Regions from separate parts of the Variovorax sp. GrIS 2.14 genome, predicted to be linked through region 2. Evidence: riboswitches for the same ligand, from Rfam matches in the RefSeq annotation. Region 2 holds a riboswitch; the other holds the start of a gene.

Region 1 (15,840 bases), on a different contig from region 2:
CCGGCATGCTGCGCAATCTCTATCGCTTCATGATCGCCTGATAGCCGTTGTCGCAAAAGCCCTCGTCGCTATCATCGAAGGATGAGCTTTTTTGCCATCCTGTGCGCGTTGCTGATCGAACAGGTGCGGCCGCTCACCTTTCATAACCCGATCTACGGCGGCGTGCTCGCCTGGACGCGCTGGATCAGCCGCAATTTCGACGCGGGCAAGCCGCATCACGGGTGGATCGCATGGGCCATTTCCGTGTTCGTACCGACGCTGATCGCACTCGGCGTGCACTGGCTTTTGGTGCTCACCCTGGGCTTGCCTTTTGCCGTACTGTGGAGCATCGCGGTGCTTTATGTCACCTTGGGCTTTCGGCAGTTCAGCCATCACTTCACCGGCATTCGCGATGCGCTCGACGATGGCGATGAGCCGCTCGCCCGATCGCTGCTGGCGCATTGGCAGCGTGTCGACGCAGCAGACTTGCCGCGCAGCGAAATCGTGCGTCATGTGATCGAGCATTCGGTCATTGCTGCTCACCGACACGTGTTCGGCGTGCTGGCGTGGTTTTCGATTCTGGCCGCGTTCGGACTCGGGCCGGCCGGCGCCGTTTTCTATCGCATGAGCGAGTTCGTGGCGCGCTACTGGGTGCACAAGAGCGGCGCGACGAACCAGCCGTCGAGCGTGTGGGTGCAACAGGCGGCGCACCGTGCGTGGGGCGCCATAGACTGGCTACCGGCGCGAATCACGGCGCTCGGCTTCGCGGTGGTCGGCAGCTTCGAAGAGGCGATCGATTGCTGGCGCAACGACGCGAGTCGCTTCCCCGATGCGAACGACGGCGTGATCCTGGCGGCGACGTCGGGCGCAGTGAATGTGCGGCTCGGTGGCGGTACGCTGAGCCCGGTGCCGATCACCGATCCGTTGCAGCGCGCCCAGGCCGGCGACCCTCTGCTGAGCGCGCGCAGCTTCGACAGCGGAAGCACGCCGGGCCGCGAGCCCGAGCCGGCGCATCTACGCAGTGTGGTCGGCCTGGTGTGGCGATCGGTCGTGATGTGGATGGTGTTGCTGGCGCTGTTGACGCTGGCGCGCCTGCTTGGTTGACCGCGTTGGGCGCGCCGAAGTCGGGCTTCTGGAGCCCGCGCATCGCGGCACTGCAGCCGTACGTGCCGGGCGAGCAGCCGCGCATCGACAACCTCGTCAAGCTCAACACCAACGAGAACCCGTACCCGCCGTCACCGCTTGCCATCGATGCGATACAGCGTGCGTCCGAAAGCGGGCTGGAGCGCTACCCCGATCCGACTTCGATGGCGTTGCGTGAAGCCATCGCGCATCGACATGGGTTGAACAGGCAGCAGGTTTTCGTCGGCAACGGATCGGACGAAGTGCTTGCGCACGCGTTCTTTGCTTTCTTTCAGCAGGCTGATCCGCTGCTCCTTCCCGACATCACTTACAGCTTCTACAAGGTGTACGCGCAGCTCTATGGCATCGCCTGCGAGCTGCAGCCAGTGGATGATGACCTGCGTATCGACGTCGATGCGCTAGCAGCGCGCGCGCAGTCTGTCGACGGCTGTGCCGGCATCGTCATAGCCAACCCAAATGCACCGACCGGCATCGGCCTGCCGCTCAAGCGCATCGAGCAATTGCTGATGGCCTGCCCGCATCGCGTCGTGCTGGTCGATGAGGCCTACGTCGACTTCGGCGGCGAAAGTGCATTGCCGCTGGTGGCGCTCTATCCGAACCTGCTCGTGGTGCGAACTTTGTCGAAGTCGCACTCGCTGGCCGGATTGCGTGTCGGCTTCGTCTGCGGACAGTCGCATCTGATCGAAGCGTTGACGCGCGTCAAAGACAGCTTCAACTCGTATCCACTCGATCGCCTCGCGAGCGCTGGCGCCGTCGCGGCGATCGAGGACGAGCGCTACTTCGAATCCACGCGCAAAGCGGTGATGGACACGCGCGAGGGCCTCAGCTTGCAGCTGGAAGACCTGGGCTTCGAAGTGCTGCCGTCACAAGCCAACTTCGTCTTCGTGCGCCATGCTGATCACGATGCAGCCATGCTCGCTGCCGCGCTGCGGGAACGGGCCGTGCTTGTGCGCCATTTCGCGCAGCCGCGCATCGACCAGTACCTGCGTATCAGCATTGGCACGCGCGATCAGTGCAGCACGCTGATCGATGCGCTGCAGACCGTGCTCGGCTGATGTCCTGCGCCGGTCTCGGTGTCGATCATGGTCGCCGCTACGGTGGTCGCTGGATCGCTGCCTTAGTGTTCGTCGTCGCGTGGCTGTCGCTGTGGGCGAGCGCGGCGCATGGGGCCGAATGTCCGCCCGCGCCGAATCTGGCTGCAGGTCAGCTGACGCCGACGCTGGGCGAACCGCGCGATCGCGGTTTTCTTTGGCGCATCAGTGCGGCCAGCCACACGTCATGGCTCTATGGAACGATCCATATCAACAAGCAGGACTGGGCGTTGCCGGGACCAAAGACTGCTGCGGCCTTGCGCGCCAGCAAGACGCTCGCGCTGGAAATGGACGTCGACGATCCTTCGATCCAGCAGCGATTCGCGAAGCTCATCTCGCGCCACGCTGGCGACGTGCCGACGGCGCTCGTGCCGCGGGTGAATGCGCAGCTGACACGCGTTTGCCTGCCCGAAACCTTGGTCGGACAAATGCACCCCTCGATGTTGCTGAGCACCATCGAATTGATCGGCCTGCGTGCCGATGGCTTGTACTTCGAGTACGGTGCCGACCAGATGCTGGCCGGGCAGGCACGCGCCGAACGCAAGCCGATCGTCTCGCTCGAAACGCCGGAGGTACAGGCCGCTGCGCTGCTTGGTCTGGATGCGGTGGTCGACGTCGACGAGATCACGGATGCGCTCGACGCGCTGGAAGGAGATCGCTCCAAAGCCTTGACCCGAACGCTGCTGACGACCTGGGCGGAGTCGGATTTGTCCAGACTCGAAAGCTACGCACAGTGGTGCGATTGCATGACCACGCCAAAAGAGATCGCCGCGATCAGGCGCTTGATCGACGACCGCAATCCGGCGCTCGCTGGTGCCATCGATGCGCTGCACAAAAAAGGCCGCAGCGTATTCGCCGCGGTGGGCGCGCTTCACATGGTCGGGCCCGCCGGCCTGCCAGAGCTCTTGCGCCAGCGCGGCTACCGGGTGGAGCGCGTGGCGTTCGCATCGGGTGCGGCTGTCCTACCGCGCGCCGCTCCTAACTCACTGCCTGGTCAGTAGCGCGTCTGGCTCAACTCGGCAAACAATTCGCCGTATATCTTGTAGCGAGTCGCGCTGATGGCGCCCGGTTTGTCGGCGGTTTCTACATTCGCAATGACACCGCAGCCCGGTTCGTGCAGATGCGTGCAGTTGTAGAACTTGCAGTTGTTCGCGTGCGCGGCGATATCGGGCATCAGGCCGGTGAGCTGCGTCGGCGAGATGTGATGCAGGCCGAACTCCTGGAACCCCGGCGAGTCGATCAGTCCGGTGGTGTGGTCGGCATCGACCCAGTACCAGGTCGTGCTGGTGGTGGTGTGCTTGCCCGAATTCAGCGCCTGCGAAATCTCGCGGGTCAGTGCGGTGGCGCCGGGCACCAGCAGGTTGATAAGCGTGCTCTTGCCCGCACCCGAAGGGCCGAGTACCAGCGTGGTTTTACCGGCCAGCAACTTCATCAGCGATTCGCGATCGGCCTCGCCCGATGCCTTCAGAGACAACGGCAGCACGCCATGCTGCATTCGCCGGTAAGGCAACAGCTTTGCCCAGGCGCGTTCGAAGGGCAGCGCCAAGTCGCTCTTGTTGAGCGCGATGATCGGTGTGATGCGCTCAGCCTCGGCAGCGATCAACGCTCGCGCAAGTTGATGCTCTGAAAAATCAGGCTCGGCGGCGATCAGGATCAGCACGTGGTCGAGGTTGGCCGCGAACGACTTGGTGCGGATCTCGTCTTGCCGATAGAAGAGGTTGCGACGCGGCAGCACCTGCTCGATGGTGCCTTCGTCTTCGGTCGCTTGCCAGCGCACGCGGTCACCGACGACCGACTGGCTCTTCTTGCCACGCGGGTGGCAAATGAGGCGTTCGCCCTCGGGCGTTTCGACGAGGCAGTGACGACCGTGGGCAGCGATGACGAGGCCATCGCGCAGGGTGGCGCCGCCGGGAAGATCGCGTGGCTGCTTAGCCAATGGCGCGATACCTGATATGGCTCATGCAGCAATTCTCATGCGGTGGAAGCGGTCGACAGCAGCGCATCGGCTTGGCGGGCGCAGTCGAAGTCGGTAGCTGAAAGCCCGCTCACGTCATGTGTGTTGAAGCGCACCACGCATCGGTTGTAGTGCACCGACAGATCGGGGTGATGGTCTTGCATGTGGGCGATGAGGGCCAGCGCATTCACGAACGCCATCGTCTCGAAGTAGTTATTGAAGCTGTACGTCTTTTCGATGACGACATCCGCGCCGTCGCCGCTCAGCTTCCAGCCGGCGAGCTTCGACAGGCTGGCGACGATCTCGGTCGCAGTCAATGCTCTGCGCGGCAAGACTTTCCAATCTTTGGGTTTGAACATGCTGTTGCTCATGGTGCGCTTTCAGGGTCAGGCTGTTGCCGGCACGAGCGCCATGCGTTGCAGGCGCTCGGAGGCGGGCGGATGCGAATAGTAGAACTTGACGAACACCGGGTCAGGCGTGAGCGTCGAGGCGTTGTCCTGATAGAGCTTGAGCAGTGCGGCAGACAGGTCGGCGCCACTGCTTTGCGAGACGGCATACGCGTCGGCTTCGAACTCGTGCTTGCGCGACAGGCGTGCCGACAGCGGCGCCACGAAGAAGCCGAAGACCGGCACAGCGATCATGAAAAGCAGCAGGGCCAACGCGCTGTTGGGCGAACCCATGTTGGGCTGCACGCCCAGACCGGTAAAGAACCAGCTCTGCAACGAGACCAAACCCAGCAACGCGAAGCCTGCGAGGCTTAAGGCGAACATGGCGACCAGTCGCTTCACGATGTGCTTGTGCTTGAAGTGTCCGAGTTCGTGTGCGAGCACGGCCTCGACCTCGGAGGCGCTCAGCTGGCGTAGCAATGTGTCGTAGAACACAACGCGCTTGCTTGCACCAAAGCCGGTGAAGTACGCGTTGGCATGCGCGCTGCGCGTGCTGCCGTCCATCACGAACAGGCCTTTGGCCGCGAAGCCGCAACGCTTCATCAACGCGGTCACGCGCGCCTGCAGCGTCGGGTCGTCGAGCGGCTTGAACTTGTTGAAGAGCGGCCCGATGACGCTGGGGTAGATCAGCATGAGCAGCAGGTTAAAACCCATCCACGCGCACCAGGCCCAAAGCCACCAGAAGGTGCCGGCTGCGCCCATCAGCCAGAGGATCAACGCAGCGATGGGCAGGCCGATCACCGTGCCCAGCACCGTCGACTTCACTGCATCGGCCAGCCACAGCTTGAGCGTCATCTTGTTGAAGCCGAAGCGCTCTTCCAACCTGAAGGTTTGCCAGAGCGTGAAGGGCAGTTCGAGCAAGCCACCGATCGCCGCGAACGCGACGAGCAGCGCCAATTGCTGGGTCATGCCGCCGCCAAGCCAAGCGAGCAGCAGCTTGTTGACCACATCGAGGCCACCGAGCAGCGTCCAGCCCAGCAAAATTACGACGCCCCACGCCATCTCGATCAAGCCGAAGCGCGACTTGGCGATGGTGTATTCGGCCGCTTTCTGGTGCGCCGCGAGGCTGATGGTTTGAGCGAACGGCGTCGGCACGTTGTTGCGGTGCCGGGCGACGTGGCGCATCTGCCGTGAGGCGAGCCAGAACTTCACGAGCAGGCCGGCAACCAGCGCAGCGGCGAAGGCGACAGTAAAGATCATCGATGAGGACATGGGCCACGAGTTTAGTCCCCGCACCTGCGCCTCGCAGGCCATCGGTGACAATCCCCCGATGCCTGAACCTACTGATTCGACTGGTGCTCCGACCACTGCTGCAACTGCGACACCGACGTCCGCCGCAGCGCCCGTAACGCTTAAAAAGAGCGACCTGAACCTGGTGTGGCTCGATTGCGAGATGAGCGGCCTCGATCCGGAAAAAGAGCGCTTGCTCGAGATCGCCGTTGTCGTCACCGGTCCCGATCTGACGCCTCGGATCGAAGGCCCCGTGCTGGTCATTCACCAGACCGACGAAGTGCTCGACGCCATGGATGCGTGGAACAAAGGCACGCATGGCCGTAGCGGCCTGGTCGACAAGGTGAAAGCGTCGACGCTCGACGAAGCGACGGCCGAGCAGCAGATGCTCGAGTTCATCTCTAAATACATTCCCAAGACCAGCTCGCCGATGTGCGGCAACACCATCGGTCAGGACCGGCGGTTTCTGGTCAAGTACATGCCGAAGCTCGAGGCGTACTTTCACTACCGCAACCTTGATGTCAGCACGTTGAAGGAACTGGCCAAGCGCTGGAAGCCGAGTGCGTACAGCAGCTTCAAGAAGCAGCAAGCGCACACCGCTTTGGCCGACGTGCACGAGTCGATCGAAGAGCTGGCGCATTACCGCACCACCTTTCTGCGTTTGACCGACTGACGATTAGGTAAAAACCCGGAGCCATGCGATAATCGATGGCTTCGCTGCGGTGAGCCTTTGGTGGCAACGGCAGCGTCTCTTGCATCTCCCTGTCTTGCACACCGCGCCCGATTGCTTTCGGTAACCAGTTTCTCTGGTTCCGGCTGCAAATCAAAAAGGCCGCAGCCCTGGCGAAAGCCTCTGCTGAATGTCGTTGGATGGTTGATGTTTTTAACCACCAACGGAGCGCCGCTTACGGCAGCGCTCGCGTATGAAGATTGAATCATGACCGACGCTTTTGAAGCGCAGGGCGAATTCGCGCCTGTGCAATCCACTGAATTTTCCGTTGCTCCCGACACCGTGTCGGAAGCACCCATCCTGGAAACACTCGACGCAGTCGCGCCGGATGTCGAACCAAACAACGAAATCGCTACCGCTGCTGATGAAGCAATCGTGGAAGCGCCTGCGCTGCCGAACGGCTTCGTCCGTCTCGGCCTCGCACCTGAACTGATCGCCGCCGTCGCCGACCTGGGCTTCACCCAGCCGACCACGGTGCAAGACAAGGTCATTCCGCTCGCCATGGGTGGCGATGTCGATCAAAACGGCGCTGCACGTTTCGTCGACCTGATGGTGTCGAGCCAGACCGGCAGCGGCAAGACCGCCGCTTTCCTGCTGCCTGTGCTGCACACGCTGCTCAAGCGCCAGGCAGAGGCCGAAGCCGAAGCCAAGGCCGAGTTTCAGCGCCAGGCCGCTGAAGCTGCTGCCCGCGGTGAAGCGCCGCTCAAGAAGCCGAAGCGCAAAGACCCGACCAGCAACCGCAACTTCAAGGCTGCCACGCCAGGCGCCTTGATCCTGTGCCCGACGCGCGAACTCGCGCAGCAGGTCGCACACGACGCCATCGAGCTGGTCAAGCATTGCCGCGGCCTGCGCATCGCCAACGTGGTGGGCGGCATGCCCTACCAGTTGCAGATCGCCAAGCTGCAGAACGCCGACCTCGTCGTCGCTACGCCAGGTCGTTTGCTCGACCTGCAGCGCTCGATGCAAATCAAGCTCGATCAGGTCAAGTTCCTGGTCGTCGACGAAGCCGATCGCATGCTCGACCTCGGTTTTTCCGACGATCTCGCAGAAGTGAACCAGCTCACGATCGGGCGTCAGCAAACGATGATGTTCAGCGCGACTTTCGCGCCGCGCATTCAGCAACTGGCCCAGCGCGTGATGCGCGAACCCCAGCGCATCACCATCGACAGCCCGCAAGAAAAGCACGCGAACATCAAGCAAGTGCTGTTCTGGGCCGACAACAGCCAGCACAAGCGCAAGCTGCTCGACCATTGGTTGCGTGACACCACCATCAACCAGGCGATCGTGTTCGCCAGCACGCAAGTCGAGTGCGACGGCCTCGCCGCCGACCTGCAGCAAACCGGCTTCAGCGCCGTGGCATTGCATGGCGCGCTGAGCCAGGGCCTGCGCAATCGTCGCCTGATGGCACTGCGCCAGGGCCAGGTGCAGATCCTGGTGGCAACGGACGTGGCCGCACGCGGCATCGACGTGCCGACGATCACCCACGTCTTCAACTTCGGCTTGCCGATGAAGGCCGAGGATTACACCCACCGCATCGGTCGTACCGGCCGTGCAGGGCGCGATGGTTTGGCCATCACGTTCGCCGAATTCCGCGATCGCCGCAAGATCATGGACATCGAGCAGTACAGCCGTCAGCAGTTCAACTCCGAGACCATCCCCGGTCTGGAACCGCAACAGCGCATGCCGCAATCGCGCCCGCCGATGGGCGAGTTCCGCGGCGGTGCCCGCGACAGCCGTGACAACCATTCGCGTGACCGCAAGTTCGGCGGCGGTGGTGGCGCTGGCGGCCATCGTGGTGGCTTCGGCGGCGGCAATGGCGGCGGCTTTGGTGGCGGCAACAGCAACTACGCTGGTGCGACCGGCTTCAACGACCGCGCTCCGCGTGGTCCGAGCGCACCGGGCCCGCGTGGCAACTACCAGGGCAACATTGGCGGCAACAGTGGCTTCGGCGGCGGTAACAATGCCGGCTTCGGTGGCGGCGCTCGCGAAGATGGCGGCGGCTACGGTCGCAAGCCCGGATTCGGCGACGGCGCACCGCGCGGTGGTGCTGGCGGTGGTCGCAGCGAGGGCTTCGCGCCCCGCGGCGCAAGCGCTGGCCACGGTGGTGCCGGCAAGGTGTTCGTTCCTCGCGAAGCTGCCAAGCGCGCTCCGTTCAAGCCGACGCGCTAAACCGAATGTCAGCGCCTGCAATGGCGCTTGATCGAAAGGCCCGCCCTCGCAAGACGGCGGGCCTTTCGTTGTCTACTCAACTCGCATGTTGCAAGCCGTTCATGAGTCCGGTGCGTGCATGGCAGTTGATGTACTCGTAGCGCTGCTCGTCCGCCTTCAAAACCGAGACCTCGTGATACACGCGCAGCTTGACCTGGAACTCGAGCGCCTGCACGTAGCGCATGAAGCCGCCGAAGATCGCCACGTGCGTCGGATGCGATTCGGCCCAGCGTTCCATGTCTGCCAATGACCGCCAATAGCTGAGACCGAACGACTTTTGCAGTGGCGCACCCGCGGCGTCGAGATGGGTCATGTAGCGGTTGCTGTAGCAGCCGATCGACAAACCCCGGTCGCGCAGAAAGTCCATGCCTTCGCGCAACACGGGCTCCATTTCTTCGACATACATCGTGTGTTCCGTGCCCGCGGTGTCGGTCCATTCCTGACCGGAGCGGATCATCGCGATGTTCTGGTGACCAGCGACTTGAACGCGCTGGCCTGGCAGCGGCGCACCGGCCACGATCGCGCGCCAGCCCGACGGCGACATCGCATCGGTCTGCGACAGTGGAATGCGGTCGCGCATCGAGCCCCAGTAGCCGTGCTCCTGCAGTTCGCCGCTGAGTTTGCCCATGACCATGCCGACGCCTTCGAAGCGATCGGGCGTGTTGAACATGGTCTCGTAGTGCTCGACACGCGGCGATGCGATCTCGCGAAAGTAGCCGAGCCCTTCGGTGAGCCGCACGTCGTCGTACCACCATGCATCGATTGCGGGAGTCGCGCACCAGCGTGCATGGCTCGCCGTGTCGTTCCAGTACGCGATGGCGATCATATTGTCGAAGCCATCGGCATCGACATAGTGCGTGAGGTCGTGATGACCCGGTCCGTCGGCAAGCGCGAAGCCAGCAGCGATCTTCATCAGTGCGGCGCAGGCTTTGCCCTGCATCGCGACGCCGCGCGACTGCACGCCGAAGTAGCCCATTACGACCTGCGTGACCGACGGCGCGGCACGCGCCGACCACACGGGATAGGGCGGTGCGTAGTCGTCCTCGACCCGGCGATGCCGTGTACGCGGACACTTCAAATGCTCTGCGATGGCGGATTCCATGAGTTGCTCCGTGGCTCGGTTGCGGTCAGGCAGCGAGCGGGACGCGCGCGCCTGGCGAGGTGGATTCCGCGGCAACGGCGGGCGAAGGGGCGACCGGCGCAGCCACCTCGAACGCACCCGATTCGCGCTCGGCCGTCCGCTCGAAAACCACCGCCTCACGCCGTGTCTTGTTCAACAGCAGGCGCGTGACGTCGGGTCGCGAGTAGTGCCCGCTCGGGTCCCCCGCCGCCTTGGCGAGCGAGATCATTCCGAGTTCGATTTCGGCGATGACCAGGCCTTCCTGGTCTTCCGGGAGATTGGTTCCCATTGGCGAGCCGTCCGGGCCGTAGATGCGCGCAAAGCCGCCTCCGGTGAGCAGCATCTGCTTCTTGCCCGCGTCGGTGCAGAGCAGGTCGCTCATCGCCGGCGACACGGTGGCACAGGGTGCGATCACGAAGCACTGGCCTTCCGCCGCATAGACCTGGCTTGCCGCGTTGTTGACCTCGGCTCCAAGCGCGTATGCGCCGCCGCGGTAGAGAGAAAAGCTCGGCCATGCGCCGCAATGGATCTGCTCGTTCTGCGCGTACATGGCGTACTTGCTGAGCGGTTGCAGATGCTCCCAGCAGCAGAGCGAGCCGATATTGCCGATCGCTGTTTCGCACACCGTCAGGTCGGAGCCGTCGCCTTCGCCGAACACCGTGCGCTCGACGTGCGTGGGCTTGAGCTTGCGGCGCGTCTGTACCGTGTTGCCCTGGTCGTCGATCAGCATCTGCGCAATGTAGAGGCTACCGCCAGCTTTCTCGCTGTAGCCTGTGGACAGCCAGATCTTGTGCTTGCGCGCCGCATCGCGGAGCCGATCGAAGTCGGGTGAGCCGACCACCAGCGAGTTGTCGTTGTAGCGCTGCACGAACTGCATGCCCCACGCTGGTGAATCGAGCCAGATCCACCACGGATAGCCGGGCAGCCAGGTCTCCGGAAACGCGATGAGCTTGACGCCTTGCGCGGCAGCGTCGGCCATCAGGTCGATGGTCTTGTCGATGGTGCCGTCGAGGTCGAGGAACACCGGCGCCGCCTGCACGGCAGCGACGCGAAACTTGGGATGGGCAGCACGGGGCATGTTGGTTTCTCCTGGCGGGTTGGAAGGATCGGCCGCGCCGTGCGCTTCGGGTTTGCGCGATGGCATGCGGGTTGCTTGAAGCGTAAGTTCGCCGCCAGCAAACACTTTGTCCGACACGCGCGGCGTTCTTGTTCCAGCGTGGCAGAACGCATTTCGAGAACGCACTTCTGGACCGCACTTCGGGAGTTACCCATGAATCAATTGCTCAGCACCGACGCGGTTCCCCGCAACCAGCGACTCGCGTACTGGACCGACATGATCTGCAACGTCTACGTGCAGCTCGGATGCGATCCGGTGCGCCCGGACGAGGCAGGCAATTTCGAAGGCAGCATCCGGCAGCACACGCTGCCCAGCCTCGACGTGTCGGTGGTGACGTCGAGCGCACAGAACGTGACACGCACCGCAGGCCATATTGCGCGCTCGTCGGACGATTATTTTCTGGTGAGCATCCAGGCGAAGGGCAAAGGGATGGTGCGGCAAGACGGCCGCGACGCGGTGCTGTCGGCCGGCGACTTTGCGCTGTACGACAGCACTCGGCCCTACGAGTTGCGCTTCGACGATGCGTTCGAGCAGATCGTGCTCAAGCTGCCGGGCGAGCGTCTGCGCAGCGAACTGCGCAACACCGAAACACTGACCGCCACGACGGTGTCCGGCCGTGAAGGCGCCGGGCACCTGTTGCTCGGCATGATTCGGACGCTGCGAGAAGACATCGACACCTTGCAGCCGGCTTCAGCGCTCGCCGTGGCCAACGGCGTGCAGAGCATTCTTGTCGCGGGTCTGCAGACCTTGCCGGCGGCGCGCGCACCCGGCCTCAGCAATCTGACGGCCTATCACTTGGCTCGCGTGAAGCGCCGCATCGACGAGCAACTGGCCGACCCGACGTTGTCCGTGAGCAGCCTGGCCGCCGAGCTCGGTGTGTCGGCCAGCCACATCCATCGGGTCTTCAAGAGCGAGCCGCTCACCGCCTCGCAATACATCTGGGAACGCCGGCTCGAAGCATGCAGCAAAGACCTGCTCGAGCCACGGCTGGTCGGTCGGCCTGTGGGCGAAATCGCCTATGCGCGAGGCTTCAACGACGCTGCGCATTTCAGCCGCGCGTTCCGTGAGCGCTTCGGTTGTTCACCGCGCGAGTGGCGTAATTCACGGATGCAATGATGCTGATGCGCACAGCCCGCTTTTAGCCTTCAGCCGTGCGAAAGTTCCCTATTTGTAACCGATATGTAACTGACAATCCGGGCATGACACAACCCGACCAACTCACAGATCAAGACCTCATCGCGCGCACCTTGAACTGGCGCCGCGCGGTCATGCATGGCGACGAGGGGGCACGTCATGTGGCGCAAGCGCACGAGGAGGAAGCGCGACGTCGCTTCGCCGGCGCGACGACCATCAACGGGACGTTGGAGGCGTTGGAGCCAAAGCGCAAGCCGTTGTGGCAGCGGCTGCTTCCTTGATGTTCAGATGAGCTTCAGCGCAGCACCAGCACCGGCAGAGAAGAGTGCGTGAGCACATGCTGCGTCTCGCTGCCCAGCAGCAACCGCTTCAACCCCTTGCGGCCATGGGATGCCATCACGATCAGCTCGCTGCGATGCTTGCGTGCCGCGCGGATCACCGATTCGGCCACCTGATCGGAACTCATGGTCGCGGTCTTGATGTCCACGCCTTTGGCCTTGGCGGCCGTAACGATGTCGTCGAGCACGGCTTGCGCGGAATCGGCCCAGCGCTTTTCGGTGGTTGCGATCTCCTCGGCAGAAAACGCCATCGCGCCATCGAGGTAGCTCGTCGGATAGCGCGGCACGACGGTCAGCGCGACCAGTTGCGCGTCGTGCAGCGCCGCCAGCGTGATGGCAGCGCGCACGGCCTTCTTCGACAACGTAGAGCCGTCGGTGGCTACAAGAATGCGTTTGAACATGGATCGATCCTCAAGTGTCTGGCGCGATCTTGCGGCCGAGCGATGTCATCGGGTTTGACGCACATCAAAGCCGCCGCACCTTGAGCGTCTGCCTCGACCAGTAAGGACCGTCGAGCCGGTCGAGCCGTACTTCACCACCAGTCGAAGGCGCATGCACGAAGCGCCCTTCACCGACGTAGATGCCGGCATGCGTCGGCCGTCCGCTTCCGAAAAGCACCATGTCGCCGGAGCGGAGTTCGCGTGTCGCTACCGGATCGCCGAAGTCGGAGAGTTGCGCCACCGTGCGCGGCGGCGCGGCGCCCATGCGGGAGCGGTAGACATAGCCGATGAGGCCGCTGCAATCGAAGCCGCCTTCGATCGTATTGCCACCGTATCGATAGGGCGTACCGACCAGGCCGAGTGCATGGATCGCGATGTCGTTGGCTTGCTCCGATGACAGCGCGGCGCGTGGCGCGCGGGGCGCTGAAGTTTGCTGACTGCCACAACCCGCGAGCAATGCGGCGGCTAGGAGAAGCGCCGAGCCGGGAAGCCGCCGCATAGGCGTCATCGAACGAGCGCCATCAGGCGAGATGCTCGGCCAGCACGCCTTGCGCCGACACATAGCGGGTCGGAGGCGCGATGCCGAGGCGTTCGCGCGCTGCGGGGAGCGGCTCGTGCAAAAGCAACTCGTAGTCTTCACCCAGTAGCCACGCCGCCTTGCGGCCGTTGCGCCAGCCTTCGATCACCGCACGCGCGAACACGGAATTTCCAGTCACGCGCAGACTCTTCAAGGAGGCAGCCAACGCAATAAAGGCCCAGCCCAGTCCGCCCGATTGGGCGAAGCTGAACGCGACCAGCGCCGCTTCACCCAGACTCTCGTCGGCCTTGTAGCCGGTGAGCACGTGCCAGATGTCGTGCACGTCGCGCGTGCGCCTTGCGCTCCATGCGTAAGGGTCTTCGACCAGCGGCTCACGGTTGAGATTGGATATCTCTGCCAGACCGGCGGCGCTGTATCCGGTTCGTTCAAGAAACGCGCGGTACTCGGCGCCGACGGTGCCCGGCGCAAAGCTCGCGATGAAGGCCGGATCGGAGAATCGCTCCGCTAGTTCGACGCGGCGGTAGGCAAGCTTTCTGCCAGCCGGCGTGTGCATCAAGCGAGCGTAGTTATGGCGCGGTACCGGGCCGTTGAGCGCTCGCATGATGACGAACACCTGTGTCGTGTCGTTGCCATCGGCGAGCAGCTTGCGAATGGCGCCGAACGCTGTCGGGAAGTCGCGTTTGTACGGTGTGGGAGATGCTGAAGTCGTCATGGTTTTTTCTTGAACAGCCCACAGCGCAATCACTGAGAAGTCACTGAGGAGACACTGTGCAGTCTCGCGGTCTCCGGGCAGGACTTATTTTCACCGCCCCAACGTTGCGGTGGAAGACCGTCAGGCTGGGCATTGCTGGTTGACTTCCGCGCGCACCATGCCCAGAATCGGTCCCGCTCCGGGGTGCACGCAAGCGCGTGCTGAGATGGTCAGTCCGAACCCGCGAACTTGATCTGGTTCATACCAGCGTAAGAAGAGCTGCGACTCCCCTGTGTGCCCGTCCGCCGATGACGGGCGCCGCCCCGGAGCCATCGCGGAGCACCCGTTGTCTTGCAACCAGGAGTGCCCCGCATGAATGCCATCGACAAGTTCGCGTCTCTTCTCGCGCTCACCCGCGAACCCTTTCCCGCTTCCACCAAAGGCGTCATCGCCGGCAGCCGCCCAGACCTCAACGTGCCGGTGCGCGAGGTGGCGTTAACCAATGGCGAGCGCGTCTCGCTCTACGACACCTCCGGCCCTTATACCGATGCCACGATCGACATCGACGTGCGCCGCGGACTGCCGAGCGTGCGCGATGTGTGGGTGGCCGAGCGCGGCGACACCGAAAGCTATGAAGGCCGCCTGCATCTGGCGCTGGACGACGGGGCGACGCATGCCGACCGCGATGCCCAGCGCATTGCCGAATTGCGTGCCGGCGCCGCCTCGCTGCAACGCACGCCACGGCGCGCCCGCACCGGTGCCGGCCAGAGCGGCAACGTGACGCAGATGCACTATGCGCGGCGCGGCATCGTCACGCCGGAAATGGAATACGTCGCGCTGCGCGAAAACGGCAAGCGCGAATGGATGGCGCCGTACATGGCCGATGCCGCGCGCGAAAAACGCCTCGCCGGCAACCCGATGGGCGCGCAGATCCCGAAGATCATCACGCCCGAGTTCGTGCGCGACGAAGTGGCCCGTGGCCGCGCCATCATCCCGGGCAACATCAACCATCCCGAAGTCGAGCCGATGGCGATCGGGCGCAACTTCAAGGTCAAGATCAACGCCAACATCGGCAATTCGGCAGTCACCTCGAGCATCGAGGAAGAAGTCGAAAAGCTGGTGTGGTCGATCCGTTGGGGCGCAGACAACGTGATGGACCTGTCGACCGGCCGCAACATCCACACCACGCGCGACTGGATCGTGCGCAACAGCCCGGTGCCGATCGGCACCGTGCCGATCTATCAGGCGCTCGAGAAGGTGAACGGCGTGGCCGAAGACCTCACCTGGGAGATCTACCGCGACACGCTGATCGAGCAGGCCGAGCAGGGCGTCGACTACTTCACCATCCATGCCGGACTGCGCCTGGGCTTCATCCATCTGACGGCGGGGCGGCGTACCGGCATCGTGTCGCGTGGCGGATCGATCATGGCCAAGTGGTGCATCACGCACCACAAGGAAAGCTTTCTCTACACGCACTTCGAAGACATCTGCGACATCATGAAGGCCTACGACGTGAGCTTTTCGCTGGGCGATGCGTTGCGCCCGGGCTGCGCATCGGATGCCAACGACGAAGCCCAGTTTGCCGAACTGCACACGCTGGGCGAGCTCACGAAGATCGCCTGGAAACACGACGTGCAGACCATGATCGAAGGACCGGGCCACGTGCCGATGCACTTGATCC
Region 2 (15,840 bases):
TAACGTGCTGTCGCGACGCTTGGCGTCGATCAGGGTCACGCCCCCGCCAAAGCGCCACGGTCCTGTTGTCCATTGCGCATTGGCTTCGAGTCCGCGGTGCACGGCGCGGCCGTCGTATTGACCGTTGCACAACGCGCCGCTGGCGTCGCAGCTGTCGAGGTTGGTCATCGGCCGCGAGATGTCGAAGTACGCCACTTGCCAATTGAGGGCACCGTCCGCCACGTTGCCGCCGCCCTTCAGGCCGATCTCCCACTGCTTGGAGGTGAGGGCGGGCAAGGCTTCGCCGGCATTGCTGTACTGCGACGCCCTGTTCGGCACGATCTCCGATTCGACGCCTTTGCCCCAGCTCACATAGCCGAGCAAGCCGGGCTGAAACGCGTAGCTGGCCGCGACCCACGGGGTGGTGATGTTCTGGCTGTACTGCGTCGGGTCGGAGCCGTCGGTGCGCACGCTGCCGCGACTGAGGTGCGTGTAGCGCACGCCGAGCCATGTCGTGAACTTGTCGTTCCAATGGATGGCGTCTTGCACCGTGTACTCGGTCGAGCGCTCGTCGCGATTGGTGTTGGGGATGTCCATCGTCGGGTCGGCCGGCACCACCGCCGTACCGAAGATGTTGCCGGTGCCGACGTAGTTGTAGGCCTGGTCTTCAAACCGGTTGCGCACGCGGCTCTGCAAGATGCCGAAGCCGAGCTCGTGCTTCACGCTGCCGGTCATCACGTTGCCCTTCAGGTTGACTTGGCCGGCGGTCATTCGACGTCGTTCGTTTTCGCTCCTGAAGTCGTAGAAGTCGAAGGTACCGTCGGAGCAGTAGCGGTCGTAGTTGCCTTCGGCGCTGCAGCCGAAAGCGTAGGCCAGGCGGTCGTCGGTCTTGAGGCGCTGCTGGCCGATCTGCGCACTCCAGCGCCAGTCGGCGTTGATGGCCTGCGTGAAGCGAAGGCTGCCGGTCAGCGCATTGAATACCGAGGGTTGGGACCACGGCTGGTTGTTGAGGTTGAGGCGCGGATTCGGCACCGAAGGCAACACGTTGCCGAGCAGGCTGTAGCCGTTCTGGCTCGGCTGCGCCTTGTGGCTGTATTCGATCTCCGCTTCGAACAACGAGTCCGGCGTGATGCGCCAATCCGCCGCGAGCGAAAAGAGGTTGCGGTTGCCGTCCAGGTTGTGCGTGAGCGGCTTCAGGTTTTCGTTGACGGCATTGAGCCGGTAGCCGAACTGCTTGTCGTCGCCAAAGCGGCCGCCGAGGTCGACCGCGCCCAGCACGCTGCCGCGGCTCGTCGTTTCGATGCGCACTTCGCGCAGGTCTTGCGATGTCGGCCGCTTGACGACGTAGTTGACCAGCCCGCCGGGGGCGCTGGTGCCGGCCTGGATGCCGCTGGTGCCGTGCAGGATCTCGACGCGCTCCTTGTTGTCGAGCGGAATCGACGTTTCGGCGCTGATGGGCAAGCCCTCGCGCCGGTAGTTGAAGCGGTTGTCCAGCACAAAGCCGCGCACCGTCAGATAGTCCCAGTAGCCGGCCGCGTTGTAGGCATCTGTCACCGACGAATCGAACTTGGTGAGGTCGGCCAGTCGGCGTGCGCCACTGTCCTGGATCTGCTTGCTGCCGATAACAGTTGCGGTGATGGGCAACTCGCGCAAAGGCACGTCGCCGAATCCGCTGATGTCCGCTTGCACCGGTGCGGTCTGGTCGTTCACGGTGATGGCGGGCAGCGTGGTTTGCGCCTGGCCGCTCGCGGCCGCCATCAGGAACAAAGTGGCCAACGCCTGGGGAACAGGCGCGGTGCGCCATCGGGGGCCAGACTTCTTCTGGGCGGAACTGCGGGGTGCCATGACGTTCTTCCGACGTGATGGCAGGTCGGCTTGCGGAGCTTTCTGCAGACTGAGAGAAGTGCTGCGGCTCTGAACATGCTTCCCTGCGCGAGGATTACCTCAATCAGGTTCAAAGGGACTTTCTCAGTCTCGGCGCAGAAAAGAACTGCGCGTCAACACCCCTAGCGGCCTTGCGCCGGAACGCGAGGTGACCGAATTCTAGCGACAGAAAAGCAAGGGCGAGTCGTGTTGCGACCCGCAACCCCGATCAGAGTTCGACGAGTGTCTTGAAGCCGCCCCAGATCATGCGTTTGCCGTCGAACGGCATCGCCTTCGGGTCCATCATGTCAGCCAGTCTCGGGTCTTTCATGACCTTGGCGTTGACGACGTCGCGCTGCTTGCGCGAGCTGAAAACGATCCACGAGAAGACGACCGTTTCATCGTCTTTCAGCTTCACGCTCTGCGGGAACGACGTGAGCTTGCCGGGCTTCACATCGTCGGCGGCGCACTCGATGTACTCGAGCGCGCCATGCTCTTTCCATATCTTGCCGGCCTTGCGCGCGAGGCGCCGGTAGGCATCCAGTTTGACGGTCGGAACCGGAACGACGAATCCATCGACATAGCGAGCCATGGCAGAACTTTCTGAACGAGGGTTGAGAGGGGAACTTGAAGAGGTAGTGGAGGGGCGCCGTCATGAGGACGGGGTGGTCGACGAGGACGGCGATGCCGCCGCCGACGGCGAGGCCGTGCGCAGCCACGCCGCGCCGATCACACCGGCCGCCGCCGCGAACAACGCGCCGACCGTAAATGCCTGTCGATAGCCCGCATTGACGACCCACACCAACGACGTCTCGGAGAACTTGAGATCGGCGCGGATCGAAGGCAGCGCGACATTAACGATGGTCGTGTCGAGCACGATCATCAGCACGCCGAGGCACAGAACCATCAGCGTGAGCCAGCGCTTGCGCGAGTCGAGCGAACTGCCAAAGCGGGGAATGCCGCTCATGTTTCAGGTCGGCGATGTCGGATTGGACAAGCCGGCGTTGACCATCCACGGCGTTCCGAAGCGATCGACCGTCATGCCGAATGCTTCGGCCCAGAAGGTCTTGCCAAAGGGCATGCGCACCTGTCCGCCCTCTGCCAGCGCATCGAACACGCGCTTTCCTTCGGCGACATCCGGGTAGGTGAGGGTGACGGTAAAGCCCTTCATGCCGTCGTATGGCATGCCGGAACCGTTGTCCGATGCCATCAGCACCTGGCCGTCGACCACGAGTCGCGCATGCATGATTCGCTCGGCAGTACCGGGCGGGAATTTGGTGGCGTCGAAGTCGGGCATTTCGGCGTGCGTCACCATCATTTCGAGCTTGCCGCGAAGCGCCTTCTCGTAGAAGCGCATGGCTTCGGCGCAGTTACTTTCGAAGAAGATGTAGGGCTGGATATTCATGGCGATGCTCCTTGGGTTAAGGAAAAAAGATCCGGGGAAATGTTGACGTTGCAGGTGACGGCGAAGCGTGTTGTGTTTCTTCGAATCTGATTTTGTGTACGCCGTACACAATAGAATAACAAAGAGAATGGACGCTGTCCACATGGAGAAAGCAATGCGTCCCCGCGAACACCTGGTGCCGCCCGACCCGATCGTCGTTTCCGCGCCGGCGCGCAGCACCTATCGGCATGGCGATCTGTACCGTGCCTTGCTCGACGCCGGCATCGAGCTCGCTCGTGCTGGCGGCCCCGACGCTGTGGTCTTGCGTGAAGCGACCCGGCGCGCTGGCGTGGTCCCCAACGCCGCATATCGGCACTTTGCGAGTCGTCAGGAGTTGCTGCAGGCCGTCCGCGCTGCGGCAGTCTCCGCAGTAGCGGTTGCCATGGAGGCTGAACTCGACAAGGTGCCGCGAAGGCTGAAGGGCGCCGCCGCGGCACGCGCCGCCTTGCGGGCAGTGGGCACCGGATACATGCGGTTTGCGCTGGCGGAAACAGGCCTGTTCCGGATGGCTTTCGTTGCGCCGGACAAGATCGACATCACGCATGAAAAGGAAAAGGCCGGCAACACCGGGCTCGATCCTTTTCAGCTGCTTGCCGCAGCGCTTGACCAGATGGTCGAAGCCGGCGTGTTAGCTCCCGAGCGCCGGCCGGGTGCTGAGTTTCTGGCTTGGGGTGCCGTTCACGGGTTGGCGATGCTCACCATCGACGGCCCGCTGCGAGGGATACCGGCGGTGCAGGCAGAAGCCATGGGCCAGCGGCTGCTCGACATGGTGGAAAAGGGAATCTAGCGGTAGTGGCTGACCCTAAGGCCCGCCTTCGCAGTACCCATTTCTCGTAGGGCCCTTTTCGTGGAGACGCACTCCATGCACCGGTTCAGCGCGGGTGATCGACACCCAGCAGGGTGTGCAAACGCGTGCTGGTCGTCGTGTACTGCAGCGGGATCGACTTGCCCGGAAACACGATTTCGGCTGCGCCCCAGGCCGCCAGTGTCGCCTCGTGAAACCCGCAGACGATGAGCTTCTTCTTGCCTGGATAGGTGTTGATGTCGCCGACAGCGAACACGCCGCGTTCGCGGGTTTCGAACTTTGCCGTATCGACCGGCACTTGCTTGCGTTCGAGCGCCAGTCCCCAATCGGCAATGGGCCCGAGGCGCGGCGAAATGCCGAGGCAGGCGATGAGCGCATCGAGTGGCAGATCGACTGTTTGCGCGTCGGGTGTCGTGATCTGCAGACGGCGCTCGTCGAACGCAGTCGGTTGACCGACGCTGAAGCCGAGCTTGCCATCGGCTACCAGCATGCGAAAGCGGGCGACGGTGGCTTCTTCGGCCTGAAACCCGTCGCGGCGATGCAGCAGCATCACGCGCTGTGCGATGTCGATCAGCCGAATGGCGGTGTCGAGCGCAACGTCGTCACCACCGTTCACCACCACCGTCTTGCCGGCAAAGCCAGTCAGTGATTCGGGGTGATAGAAAAGCCGTGTGCCTTCGAATTGCGCGATGCCGTCGATGGCGATGCGCTTCGGCACAAAGGCGCCGACACCGCCTGCAACGAACACGGTTTTCGCCAGAAATGCGGTGCCGTTGGAGGTGCTCAAAAGGAAGCGGTTGTCCGCCTGACGTTCTAGCGTCGCTACCTGCTCGCCGAAGTGAAACTCCGGCTTGAACGGTGCGACCTGCTGCAACATCGACTGCGCAAGTTGACGACCGCTGGTAACTGGCGTGCCCGGAATGTCGTAGAGCGGCTTGTCTGCATACAGGGCCACGCATTGCCCACCCGCAGCAGGCAGCGCATCGACGATGTGGCAGGAGATTTCGAGCAGGCCAAGTTGGAAGGCCTGAAACAGCCCGACCGGGCCGGCGCCGATGATGAGGGCGTCGGTCTCGATCGGCGTGCCGAGAGTGGTCAGCGCACCAGCTCCCCGATCTTGTCGGTCTTGTCTTTCCAGTCGTCGGCGTCGGCCGGCGGCGGCTTGCGCTTGGTGATGCTCTTCCAGCCGTCGGCCAGTGCCAGCTCGGCATTGAGCTTGATGAAAGCCAGCTGGTCTGCCGGCAGGTCTTCTTCAGCGTAGATCGCGTTGACGGGGCACTCGGGAATGCACACCGCGCAATCGATGCACTCGTCCGGATCGATCACCAGCATATTGGGACCCTCACGGAAGCAGTCGACGGGACACACGTCCACGCAGTCGGTGTATTTGCAGCGGATGCACGATTCGGAGACGACGTGTGTCATGTTCTTTTGAGAGGCAAAGCGATCGGGGAAACCCTGAATTTTAACTGGCGGGTTGCACCAGCACTGCAGCCGAGGTCTTGTTGGTGGCGGTGTCGACCAGCACCAGCGAGCCGAGGGCGCGCGATTGCGAAAACGGCAGCACAGCGAGCGGCTGTTGCAACGCCAGCACGATGTCGCCGATGGCGTTGGCTTCCAACTGCGCAGTCGGCTCGGATTCGAGCGTCGTGATGTTCACTCGGTCGATGATGCGAGCGACCTTGGCCTTGACCCAGCGATGCCCTTGCAGCGCCCAGTAGATGCGGCCGGCCACAAGCGGTTCATCGTCGAGCCAGGCGACGGTGGCGGTGATTTCCCGCACCGGCTCGAAGGCGTCGGGCGCCAGCAGCCAGTCGCCGCGCGACACATCGAGTTCGCGATCCAACACGATGCCGGCGCTGTGGCCCGCATGCACGGTCTTCGGCTGACGCGTATGGCTCAGCACCTGCGCAACGGTCGCGGTCTGGTTGCTCGGCAGCAAGGTCACGCGCTGGCCGGGCTCGACGTGGCCGCTGGCGACCCGGCCCCAGAAGATGCGGCGGCCTTGCGAGGTGTCGGCCGATGACGAGAACTTTTCGACCCACTGCACCGGAAAGGCAAACGGCACGGCTTCGTCTTGCGCGGTCACCGGCAGTTGCTCCAGCAGTTCGAGCAGGGTCGGACCGCTGTAGCCGCACCAGTCGGCGCGCTCGGTGCAATGCGTCGCGACGTTCCAGCCCTTCAGCGCGGAGATCGGCACGATGGCCGCGACCGCCACACCGGCCGCTTCGGCAAAGCCGTTGATCGCCGACGAGATACGCTCAAAGGCGAGATCGGCATCGTCCATCGCGTCAAGCTTGTTGACCGCGAAGACGATCGACTGCACGCGCAGCAGGTTGCACAGCAGCGTATGCCGGCGGGTTTGCGGCAGCAGGTCCTGCTGGACCACTTCACCGTCGAGCACTTCGCCGGCCCATCCCAGCTTGGTCGCATCGACCAGCACCACGGCGGCGTCGGCGGCCGAAGCGGCGGTAACCATGTTGCGGGTGTATTGCTCGTGTCCGGGCGCGTCGCCGATGATGAACTTTCGCTTGGCAGTCGAGAAATATCGGTAGGCCACGTCGATCGTGATGCCTTGCTCGCGCTCGGCCGACAAGCCATCGGTCAGCAACGCAAGGTCGGTTTCACCACCGCGCTGCACGCCTGCCAGCTGGTCTTGCAGCACGGTCTTGCTGTCGACCAGCAACCGGCCGATGAGCGTGCTCTTGCCGTCGTCGACGCTGCCGCAGGTAATGAAGCGCAAAGCCGTACCGGTGTCGCCCGCGTGGTTCAGGACTTCGGTCAAGTCAGGTGCGAGGGTCGTTGCGTTCATCAAAAGTACCCATCTTTCTTGCGCTTTTCCATGGAAGCCTCGGACGTCATGTCGTCCATTCGCGTGGCGCCGCGCTCGCTGACATTCACCGTCAGCGTTTCGATGACGACATCACCCGCATCGGCTGCCAGGCTGGCGACCGGGCAGGTGGTCGTGATGTCGCCCACGGTGCGAAAGCGCACGTCGCGGACTTCGACTTGCTCGCCGGCGCGCGGCGGCGTGAGTTCGGTCACCGGCACCAGCAGGCCGCGGCGCTCGACCACTTCACGCTTGTGCGTGTAGTAGATCGAAGGCAACTCGACGTTCTCGCGCTCGATGTATTGCCAGACGTCGAGCTCGGTCCAGTTGGAAATCGGAAAGACTCGAAAGTGTTCGCCGGGTGCGTGCCGCGTGTTGAAAAGCGTCCACAACTCCGGGCGTTGATCCTTCGGCTGCCACTGCCCGAACGAGTCCCGGTGCGAAAAGATGCGCTCCTTGGCGCGCGCCTTTTCTTCGTCGCGCCGGGCACCGCCGATGAGCGCGTCGAAGCGGAACTCTTCGATGGCTTCGAGCAGCGTGACCGACTGGTGCGCGTTGCGCGACTCGCCCGCATGCGCCAGACGCACGGTGCCGCGCGCCATCGAATCTTCGACGCTGCGCACGATCAACTCCGCTCCTAGCTCATTCGCACGGTGATCACGAAAGGCCGTCACTTCAGGGAAGTTGTGGCCGGTGTCGATCATCAGCAGCGGATAAGGAATGCGCCCCGAGCCGAACGCCTTTTCGGCGCACTTCAACAGCACCAGCGAATCCTTGCCGCCTGAAAACAGGAGGGTGGGACGCTCGAAGGCGCCGGCGACTTCACGCAGGATAAAGATCGTCTCTTCTTCGAGCGCATCGAGTTGGGTGTTGGAAAGGCGCGCGGGAGAGTGCATGTCGGGGAGCAGCAGATCGGCTTCGGTACGGGCGTTCATCGGGAGGGGCTGTTCAAGGTTGCGACGTCAATGCGCGAGGTGCAGACCACACTCGCGGTTGTCTTCGCCCTTGGTCGGGTCCACGTAGTCGAAGTTGTTGGGCAGGCCATGCGCCTCGCAGTATTCGTACAGGTCTTTCGACGACCAGTGAAGCAGCGGCGCGAGCTTGATCAAGCCATCCGGATTGAGACTGACCGGGTCCATTTGTGCACGCACGGCGGTGTCGGTGGCACGCAGTGCGGTGAACCAGACCTTCGGTGCGGTCTCGCGCAGCGCACGCGCGAAGGGCTCCAGCTTCACCTCTTGCGTGAACGCGGCATGGCGCGGGTCGTCCAGCGCGGGCATCGGGCCGTCCACTGCTTCGCGATGCGCACGCGAACGGCGCGGCAGGTAGATGTGCAGATTGAGCCCCAGCTGCTTTGTCACTTCATCGGCAAATCGGTAGGTGGCCTCGGTGTTGTAGCCGTTGTCCATCCAGATCACCGGCACGTCGGGCTTCGCGCGCGTGACCATGTGCAGGATCACAGCTTCGAAGGGGCGGAAATTGGTGGTGACGATCGCGGGCTGGCCCAGGCCGATCGCCCAGTCCACGAGGCCCTGGGCATTGCGGCCGAGTTCGGCGTTGACGTGCTGGAGGTCGAGGTCGGTGTTCATGTCGCGAAATGCGGCGCGGTGTGTATTGCGTCGCCCTGATAGAAGCCTGAGAAACGTTCGAACTGGCGTTGCGCCGCCGAGGCGTCCACGCCTTCTTTCAATACCGCGCTGCTGAAGCCGGTGCGCTCCATTTGCACCAGCTGGTCGATCAGCACGTCGCCGGTGGCGCGGATGTCGCCCTTGAAGCCGAGACGGCGGCGCAGCAAAAAGGCCTGGCTATACGCACGTCCGTCGGTGAACTTGGGGAAGTTGAGATCGATGCGCTCGACGTCGGCCAGGCACACCTCGATCGCGAGCGGATCGGCATCGTTGGCGAGTTGCATGACCTTGGGGTCGCCGTCGTCGACATGGTCTTCGTTGGCGACGAGCTGCAATGTGTACTTCGTTTGGCTGGAGGCGGTCATGCCGTGGCCTCCACCCTGAAGCGCGCACCGTTGGCCGACGCCTTGAACGGGTCGTGCCCGACTCGGCGCAGCGTGTCGATGAAAGTCTCGCCCGCATTGCGCGTGTCGCGGTAGGTGCCGAGCACCGCTTCGATCACCTCCGGCACCTCGGCTGCGGAGAAGGAAGGGCCAACCGCCTTGCCGGCCTGCGGCGTGCCGCTCAGCGCGGAGCCGTCGGAGCCGCCGAGCGAGACCTGGTACCACTCCTTGCCATCCTTGTCGACGCCCAGGATGCCGATGTGGCCGCTGTGGTGGTGGCCGCAGGAGTTGATGCAGCCGCTGATGTGCAGATCGATTTCGCCGAGGTCGTCGAGCTCGTCGAGGTCTTGATAACGCTCGGTGATGGCTTCGGCGATCGGGATCGAGCGCGCATTGGCCAGCGCGCAAAAGTCGCCGCCGGGGCAGGCGATCATGTCGGTGAGCAGGCGCACGTTGGCGCTGGCAAAGCCGGCTTCGCGTGCGTTCAGCCACAGCGCGTGCAGGTCTTCTGCATGTACCCAAGGCAGCACGACGTTCTGGTCGTGCGTGACGCGTGCTTCGCCGGCCGAGAAGCGGTCCGACAGCTGCGCGATGGTGTCGAGCTGGTCGGCATCCGCATCGCCCGGCGCCTGGTGCAGGCGCTTGAAAGACAGCGTGACTGCGCGCAGGGCAGGGTTCTTGTGCGGCGCCACGTTACGTGCCAGCCAGCGTGCGAACTGCACGTCGTCGGCCGCGTGCTTTTGCAGGTCGATGGCGGTCTGCTCGGCGCTCTGCAGCACTCGCGTGGCCAACGTCGGCGGGACGAAGGTGGCGGACACGCGGTCGTATTCGGCCTGCGTGATGGTGTGCGGCGCACCGTCATGCTCGACGATTTGCTTGTACTCGGCCTCGACATCGTCGATGTAGCGCTGGCCTTCGGCCTTCACCAGGATCTTGATGCGTGCCTTGTAGATGTTGTCGCGCCGGCCGTAGCGGTTGTAGACCCGAACCACCGCTTCGAGGTAATTCATGATCTGGTCCCACGGCAGGAACTGGCGCAGTACGGTGCCGATGATCGGGGTGCGGCCCATGCCGCCGCCGACCTGAACGCGAAAGCCCAGTTCGTCGGCATCATTCTTCACCAGATGCAGGCCCACGTCGTGCCAGCCGGTGGCGGCGCGGTCTTCGGTGGCACCGGTGATGGCGATCTTGAACTTGCGCGGCAAAAAGGCGAACTCGGGGTGCAGCGTGCTCCACTGCCGCATGATTTCAGCGAAAGGGCGCGGATCGGCGATTTCGTCGATGGCGATGCCGGCGCGCTCGTCGCTGGTGATGTTGCGAATGCAGTTTCCGCTGGTCTGGATGCCGTGCATGTCGACCGACGCCAGGAGGTCCATCACATCGGCGCTCTTGGCCAGAGGAATCCAGTTGTACTGAACGTTCTGGCGCGTCGAAAAGTGCGCATAGTGCGTCGGCAGTTTCAACGTGCCGAGCTTGCCTTGCGTCTTGAGTGCCGTCTTGTAGACCTCGGCCTCCGGCTCGTCGTATTCGCGCGCGATGCGCGCCAGTACGCGAATTTGCCTGCTCGACAGTTCGCCGTAAGGCACGGCTACGCGGAGCATCGGCGCATAGCGTTGCACATACCAGCCGTTTTGCAGGCGCAGCGGCTTGAACTCGTCTTCGGAGAGTTTGCCGCCTTGCCAGCGTTCCAGCTGGTCGCGGAATTGCGCTGCACGCAGGTGCACGAACTGACGGTCGAATTCTGTGTATTGGTACATCGTGATAAACGTTCTGGGGGCGATCGTGGTGCCACGGTCCGCTGTAACCAGGGAGCCCGGACTTTAAAAGCACGCCTTATCTAAGCAAACTATTTTTTGGTTCGCGCCTTATGCGGATAAGCATATTCTTCAACGCCCATGCGGGTTGCCGGGCGATTCGGGGCGCGCTCCGGATAAGAGCGACGTGCTGCGGAGAGACTCGGGTGAGGAATCGCGGCGCGCATTGGCACCGGATATTAGCGAGGGCGCGGCGAGGGTGCGGCGAGGCGGCGTCGAGCGGATGTCGACGGCGATCGCTGACTGTCGTCAGCGTCTGTCGCTGGACATGGATCGGCGATCGATCGGACAGCGCGCAAAAGGGCCTGTCCGGTCGACTGCCCGATCGAGTCCGATCAAGGCAAGGTGCGGTCTGCGGCGCACCGGCAATTCACTGAAGCGAGGTCGGCGCGAAGTCGATGCGGGGCTGTTCGAAGTCGAGCACGGGTGGCAGCGGGCGGCGGTCGAGCACGCGGGAACTCAAGCGGCGCTGCAACGCGGTGGTGCCCGCCATCAGTGCCAGGCCGTGGCTCGGCAGCGGGCCTTCGGCGGCAGCGACCGCACGACAGGCTGCACCGTCCTGGCGCTGCAGGATCCAGTAGTAGTGGCCAGGAATGGGTTCGTCGACGATCAGGGCTACTCGGTCGGTGTTCACGTCTTGGTCCTTTCGGGGGCGTTCAGGAAGAACATCGGTTTTAGTTCTGCCGTCCGAAGGGGACAAGCGCATTAGTTCACATTTAGTAACTATTGCAATATTTGGAGAGGATTGCATGTGTGGCGCTCAATGAAAAAGAGGCCGAAAGGCCTCTTTTTTTCGCTATCGCTTCAAGCGACGTTCATGGGGGGCAAGTGCCGCCGGGCGAAGCCGCAATCGCACCCCGCAGTTGCCCCACGCTCGGGTTGGTGTCGTCGTTCGCGTTCAGCGTATTGCGTGTGTAGGTGCAGCCATACGCCGGTGCGGCGACAGTTGCCGCGGTCACCACATCGTCGCCGCCTGGCTTCACGCCGTCACGTTCCCACTTGATCATTGCGTCGAAGGTTTCGGCCATTTCCGCAGTGGTGAAGTCGCAATGCGAAGCGCCGCGAACCGCGCGCTGTACCAGCCATGTGCTGTTGCCGTTGGCCGCCACGCGCTGCTGGTAGATCTGCTCCATGCTGAAAGGCACGTAGAAATCGCCGAGCGTGTGGAGCGTGACCACTGGAATCTTGAACTGCCCGTTGGTCTTCGGAATCCAGCGCAGGCCGTCGGTGCGAAGCCGGTTGGCGTCGACCGCCGCGGTCAGCTTGAGTGCCGAAGCGTTGAGCGTTGTCGAGCCTGCCGCGTCGCCATCGATCGTGTAGGTCAAACGGTTGGTGTCGATCACGCTCTTGTTCAGGATGCCGTTGATGGTGCCGTCGCCGCCAAAGACGCCGATGACGATCGGGAAGGTACCGCCGTAGGCGAAGCCCACCGCAGCGATCGGACGCTCGCCACCGGTCAGGTTTTTCACCACGCTCTGGTACTTGACGCCGACACCCGCGGTTGCGGTCACCGGAGCGGCTGGGAAGCTGGCAGTGAACAGCGTTCCAACCACCTGCGGAGAAATGTCGGTCCAGTTGAGGAACGGATATTTCGGCAGGCTCGCTTCGACCTGCGCAGTTACCTGCGCGCCGGCAAAGTAGTCGAACAACTCGGTGTCGCCCAGCACGCCGCACATCGGCGCGGCGCCGTTGTACTTGACCTTGTTGTTTTCGGTTGCATAGGCCTCGTCTTCAATGGCTGCCGCAGTGATATGGCCGCCCATCGACACGCCCGTGATGTAGATCTTGCTCGGCGCGGCCAGCGTGCGATTGTTGGCCGCAGCGATCTTGTTGAACCCGAGCGCCAAGGCGTTGGTGTCTTCGATGCCGGCGCGCACGTCGTAGAAGTTCTTGCTGTAGCTCGACGCGGCCCAGGCGTATCCGTTCTGGATCAGGTAGCGCCGGATGCCCGGATTGTCGACAGTCAGTTGATTGCCTTGACCGCGGTAGCCATGCGCATACATGACCAGCTTGCCATTCCAGTTGGCCGGCACTTCGACGCGATAGAGCGCACCGCCGAGCACGCCTTGCCAGCGGCTGGTCGTCGTGTTGACGACCGTATCGGACGGGTCCACCACGAGCGCAGCAAAGGTCGTTGCGGCTGCATCGGCGGGCGAGGGCGCAAACGAAGTGCGGCTATCTTGCAGGCGCTTCTCCTCGGGGGCCGGTGCAGGGGCAGGTGCGGGCGCAGGGGCCGGTGCGGGTGCAGGCGTTGGCGCTGCTGCAATGGGAAGGGGACCGTTGTAACCACCACCGCCGCCGCCGCCGCAAGCGGCAAGGGACAGCGTTGCAATGACGAGAAGCGGGATGCGCTTTTTGCTCATGAATGTCTCCGTACTTTGTGTTGTTGTGCCGTTCGGCGGGGTGAGCGTATGGCGCACCAAAATCAACGGAGCAGGGACTTTCCCTGAGGTGGTATCGCGCGCGCGACAACGCGGCGGAGTCGGCCTTTCGTCCTACGAAACTTTTATCGAACCCTTACGTGGTGTGCCTGAAAAATCAGTGCCGGCGGCGCGTCACGACGACCGTCGCGGTCATGCCTTCGTACGAGTCGGGTGCGCCGAACCAACTGCCGGCAATGGGCGCAGCTTGGGACGGATCGCGCGCCACTCCAACTCGGATCAACTGCGCGCTGCCCATCAGATTGTTGGTCGGGTCGTAGGCGACCCAGCCCGCGCCCGGAAGGTACGCGTGAAGCCATGCGTGTGTAGAGCCGGCTCCGGTGGTGGCGCTGACGCTGCCGGCCGCCGGACCTGCTGCCGCCGCCTCGATGGCGCGCGAATCGAGCGCTGCGTCGTACAGATAGCCCGACACGAAACGCGTCGCCACGCCCAGCCGCCGTGCCGCCTCCATCATCAACAGCGCGTAGTCGCGGCAACTGCCGCTGCCGAGCTGGAGTGTTTCGAGCGGCGTCTGCGTGCCTTCTTCATCGCGCGCTGCATAGGTCAGGCTCTTGCCGATGTGCGCGTTCATGCGCGCCAGCACATCGCGCGTGCTGTTGGGTGCGTCGGTCTGCAAAAACTGGTGCGCCCAGCGAATCAGCTCGCCTTGCGGGTCGTCATGGTGCGGACGCAGGTAATGCTCGAGGTCGAGCCGGTCTTGGACCGAATAGGCAAAGGGCAGGAACTCCGCCGCCGGGTGCAGCACCAGCTGGTCGAGCAGCGACGGCACCTGTTCGATGGTGAACGAGCAGACGATCTTTAGTTCGGTCGCCTCTCCCAGCGGCTGCACCAGCGCAACCGAGTTGGAATGCGGGTCTTGAATCAGCCGGATGTTGGCGCCGAGGCTGACCTTGAGGTCGGTCGCCAACACACGCAGATCGTGGCTGTCGCGGGGGCGGAACATGATCCGGTGCAAGCCGAAGGTGACCGGCTTGTTGTAACGGTAAGTGGTGGTGTGGGTGATGTCGTAGCGAAGGGCCATCCCGCATTCTCACGCCACACCTTCAGTCTTTGACCGGCTTGGCGAGGCGCCGTGTGTCGAGCGCCCTTGCCAGCGTCGCCGGCAAAGGAAGTGGCTCGCCGTGCCAGTGGGCTGCGAGGAGTTCGGCGCAGAGGGCGGAGAAGGTGAGGCCGCGCGAGCCCATCGCGGTGCTGACCCAGACGCCGGGCCAGCCTGCTTCATCGAGCGGGCCGACCAGCGGGCGGCGGTCGGACGAGGCGCAACGGATGCCGACCCATGCGTTGGCTGCGGCGACGTCGAGTAATGCTGCGGCGCCTGGGTGAAGGCGCGTCAGCCGATCGCGGTTGCGTCCGGTGTCCGATGCGTGCGGTTCCAGATCGACACTGTCGCGATCGAAGGTGGCGCCGGCAAGCCAGAGCGAACCGGTTGCTTCGGCATCGGTTGCCGGCACGCGCGCGATCAGATGACCGTCGCCGTTGATTGGCATGTCCGGCAGATCGGCATCGTGTGGCGCGTGGCCCCATGCAACTTGGCCACGCACCGGTTGCAAAGGCAATGCAGGCGCGAGGGTGCGGCTGTCGATGCCGGCCGCGATGACTACGCGATCGGCCTCGACCAATACGTCGCCGCGCGCATCCACGAGGCGCCAGGACGCGGCGTGGCGCACGAGTCGCTCCACGCGCGTTTCATACCTCATGGTGATTGGAGGCTGGTTCAGCCACGCTTCGACCAGGCTCCTCGGGCGCACCCACGCAGCGCGCGCATGCCAGAGTGCCGGCGCATCCGCAGGGATGCCACTCAGCTGCAGGCGTTCGACATCGGCTGGCCATGACTCGTTCGGCCCTGCCGCTTGCCACGCGGCAGGCACCCTCACATCGCCATCCGAGCGTCTCTCGATCACGCCCGTGCCCCGCCAATCGACACCCGCTTCGAGCAAACGTTGCAACTCGATCCAGGTGGCGCGAATGCCCGCTCGGGTGAGGCGGGAAAGCAGCGCATCGTCTGCCGACACGTGGGGTGCGAGCAGCCCGACCGGCAAGCCGGACGCGCCGGCCGCAGAACCACCGCCCGCATCCAGCACGGTGACGCGCCAGCCACGCCGCGCAAGGCTGGCTGCCACAGCGGCACCCGCCAAGCCTGCGCCGATGACCGCGCAATGCCCCGGCAGCTCGACCCGTACCGGCAAGGGATCGCGTCGCCGCACGGTCCACGCTGGCGCGAACGTGCCCGCAAGGCAGTCCCGCTTCGGCGGCAGACCGATGCGTTTGCCGACCGTGAATCCGCACTGCGCCAGCGCATCGCGCACCGCCCGTGCGATCGTCCAGGTCGCGATGCCGGTGTCTTGCCGCGCGAACCGCGCCACCTGCTTGAGCGTGTCGGCCGACCACATCTCGGGATTGCGCTGCGGACTGAAGCCGTCGAGAAAGATGCTGTCGGCCTCGAAGCGCTGCGCCCGCAGCATCGGCTGGGCGTCGCCGACGCAGAGCGTGAGCGTGACCTTGCCGTCGTCGAACGTGAGCCGATGAAAGCCGGGCAGCAGGCCGTGCCACTGCGCTGCGAGCGCTTCGGCCATGCCGGCCAGTTCCGGGTATGCCGCTGCGGCGCGAACCAGATCGGCCGGCGCCACCGGGTGCGCCTCGATCGAGACGAAGT

What was found. A riboswitch is a leader RNA that binds a small molecule or an ion and turns the genes downstream of it on or off. The one in region 2 is predicted to bind thiamine pyrophosphate.
Region 1: another riboswitch for thiamine pyrophosphate. It lies ahead of thiC (phosphomethylpyrimidine synthase ThiC); the one in region 2 lies ahead of RCH10_RS15980 (TonB-dependent siderophore receptor).

The regions. Positions count from the first base shown of each region.
Region 1 is NZ_JBJXIA010000002.1:95,513-111,352, reverse strand. It holds gene RCH10_RS04305 (CoA pyrophosphatase) at 1-41, shown strand, start outside; gene RCH10_RS04300 (CobD/CbiB family protein) at 82-1,083, shown strand; gene hisC (histidinol-phosphate transaminase) at 1,089-2,177, shown strand; gene RCH10_RS04290 (TraB/GumN family protein) at 2,177-3,214, shown strand; gene rsgA (ribosome small subunit-dependent GTPase A) at 3,208-4,158, opposite strand; gene RCH10_RS04280 (4a-hydroxytetrahydrobiopterin dehydratase) at 4,185-4,526, opposite strand; gene RCH10_RS04275 (M48 family metallopeptidase) at 4,554-5,825, opposite strand; gene orn (oligoribonuclease) at 5,884-6,516, shown strand; gene RCH10_RS04265 (DEAD/DEAH box helicase) at 6,781-8,742, shown strand; gene RCH10_RS04260 (phenylacetaldoxime dehydratase family protein) at 8,819-9,883, opposite strand; gene RCH10_RS04255 (carbon-nitrogen hydrolase family protein) at 9,909-10,979, opposite strand; gene RCH10_RS04250 (helix-turn-helix domain-containing protein) at 11,172-12,134, shown strand; gene RCH10_RS04245 (hypothetical protein) at 12,218-12,433, shown strand; gene RCH10_RS04240 (universal stress protein) at 12,448-12,891, opposite strand; gene RCH10_RS04235 (C40 family peptidase) at 12,956-13,429, opposite strand; gene RCH10_RS04230 (Coq4 family protein) at 13,452-14,180, opposite strand; TPP riboswitch at 14,350-14,452, shown strand; gene thiC (phosphomethylpyrimidine synthase ThiC) at 14,532-15,840, shown strand, end outside.
Region 2 is NZ_JBJXIA010000009.1:79,903-95,742, reverse strand. It holds gene RCH10_RS15980 (TonB-dependent siderophore receptor) at 1-1,824, opposite strand, end outside; TPP riboswitch at 1,888-1,997, opposite strand; gene RCH10_RS15975 (DUF1428 domain-containing protein) at 2,072-2,434, opposite strand; partial or broken gene RCH10_RS15970 (hypothetical protein) at 2,627-2,809, opposite strand; gene RCH10_RS15965 (VOC family protein) at 2,813-3,247, opposite strand; gene RCH10_RS15960 (TetR/AcrR family transcriptional regulator) at 3,402-4,073, shown strand; gene RCH10_RS15955 (NAD(P)/FAD-dependent oxidoreductase) at 4,159-5,229, opposite strand; gene fdxA (ferredoxin FdxA) at 5,187-5,516, opposite strand; gene RCH10_RS15945 (sulfate adenylyltransferase subunit 1) at 5,557-6,903, opposite strand; gene cysD (sulfate adenylyltransferase subunit CysD) at 6,903-7,856, opposite strand; gene RCH10_RS15935 (phosphoadenosine phosphosulfate reductase family protein) at 7,884-8,510, opposite strand; gene RCH10_RS15930 (DUF934 domain-containing protein) at 8,507-8,914, opposite strand; gene RCH10_RS15925 (nitrite/sulfite reductase) at 8,911-10,689, opposite strand; gene RCH10_RS15920 (hypothetical protein) at 11,117-11,380, opposite strand; gene RCH10_RS15915 (alpha/beta hydrolase family protein) at 11,562-13,109, opposite strand; gene RCH10_RS15910 (transglutaminase family protein) at 13,285-14,208, opposite strand; gene mnmC (FAD-dependent 5-carboxymethylaminomethyl-2-thiouridine(34) oxidoreductase MnmC) at 14,231-15,840, opposite strand, start outside.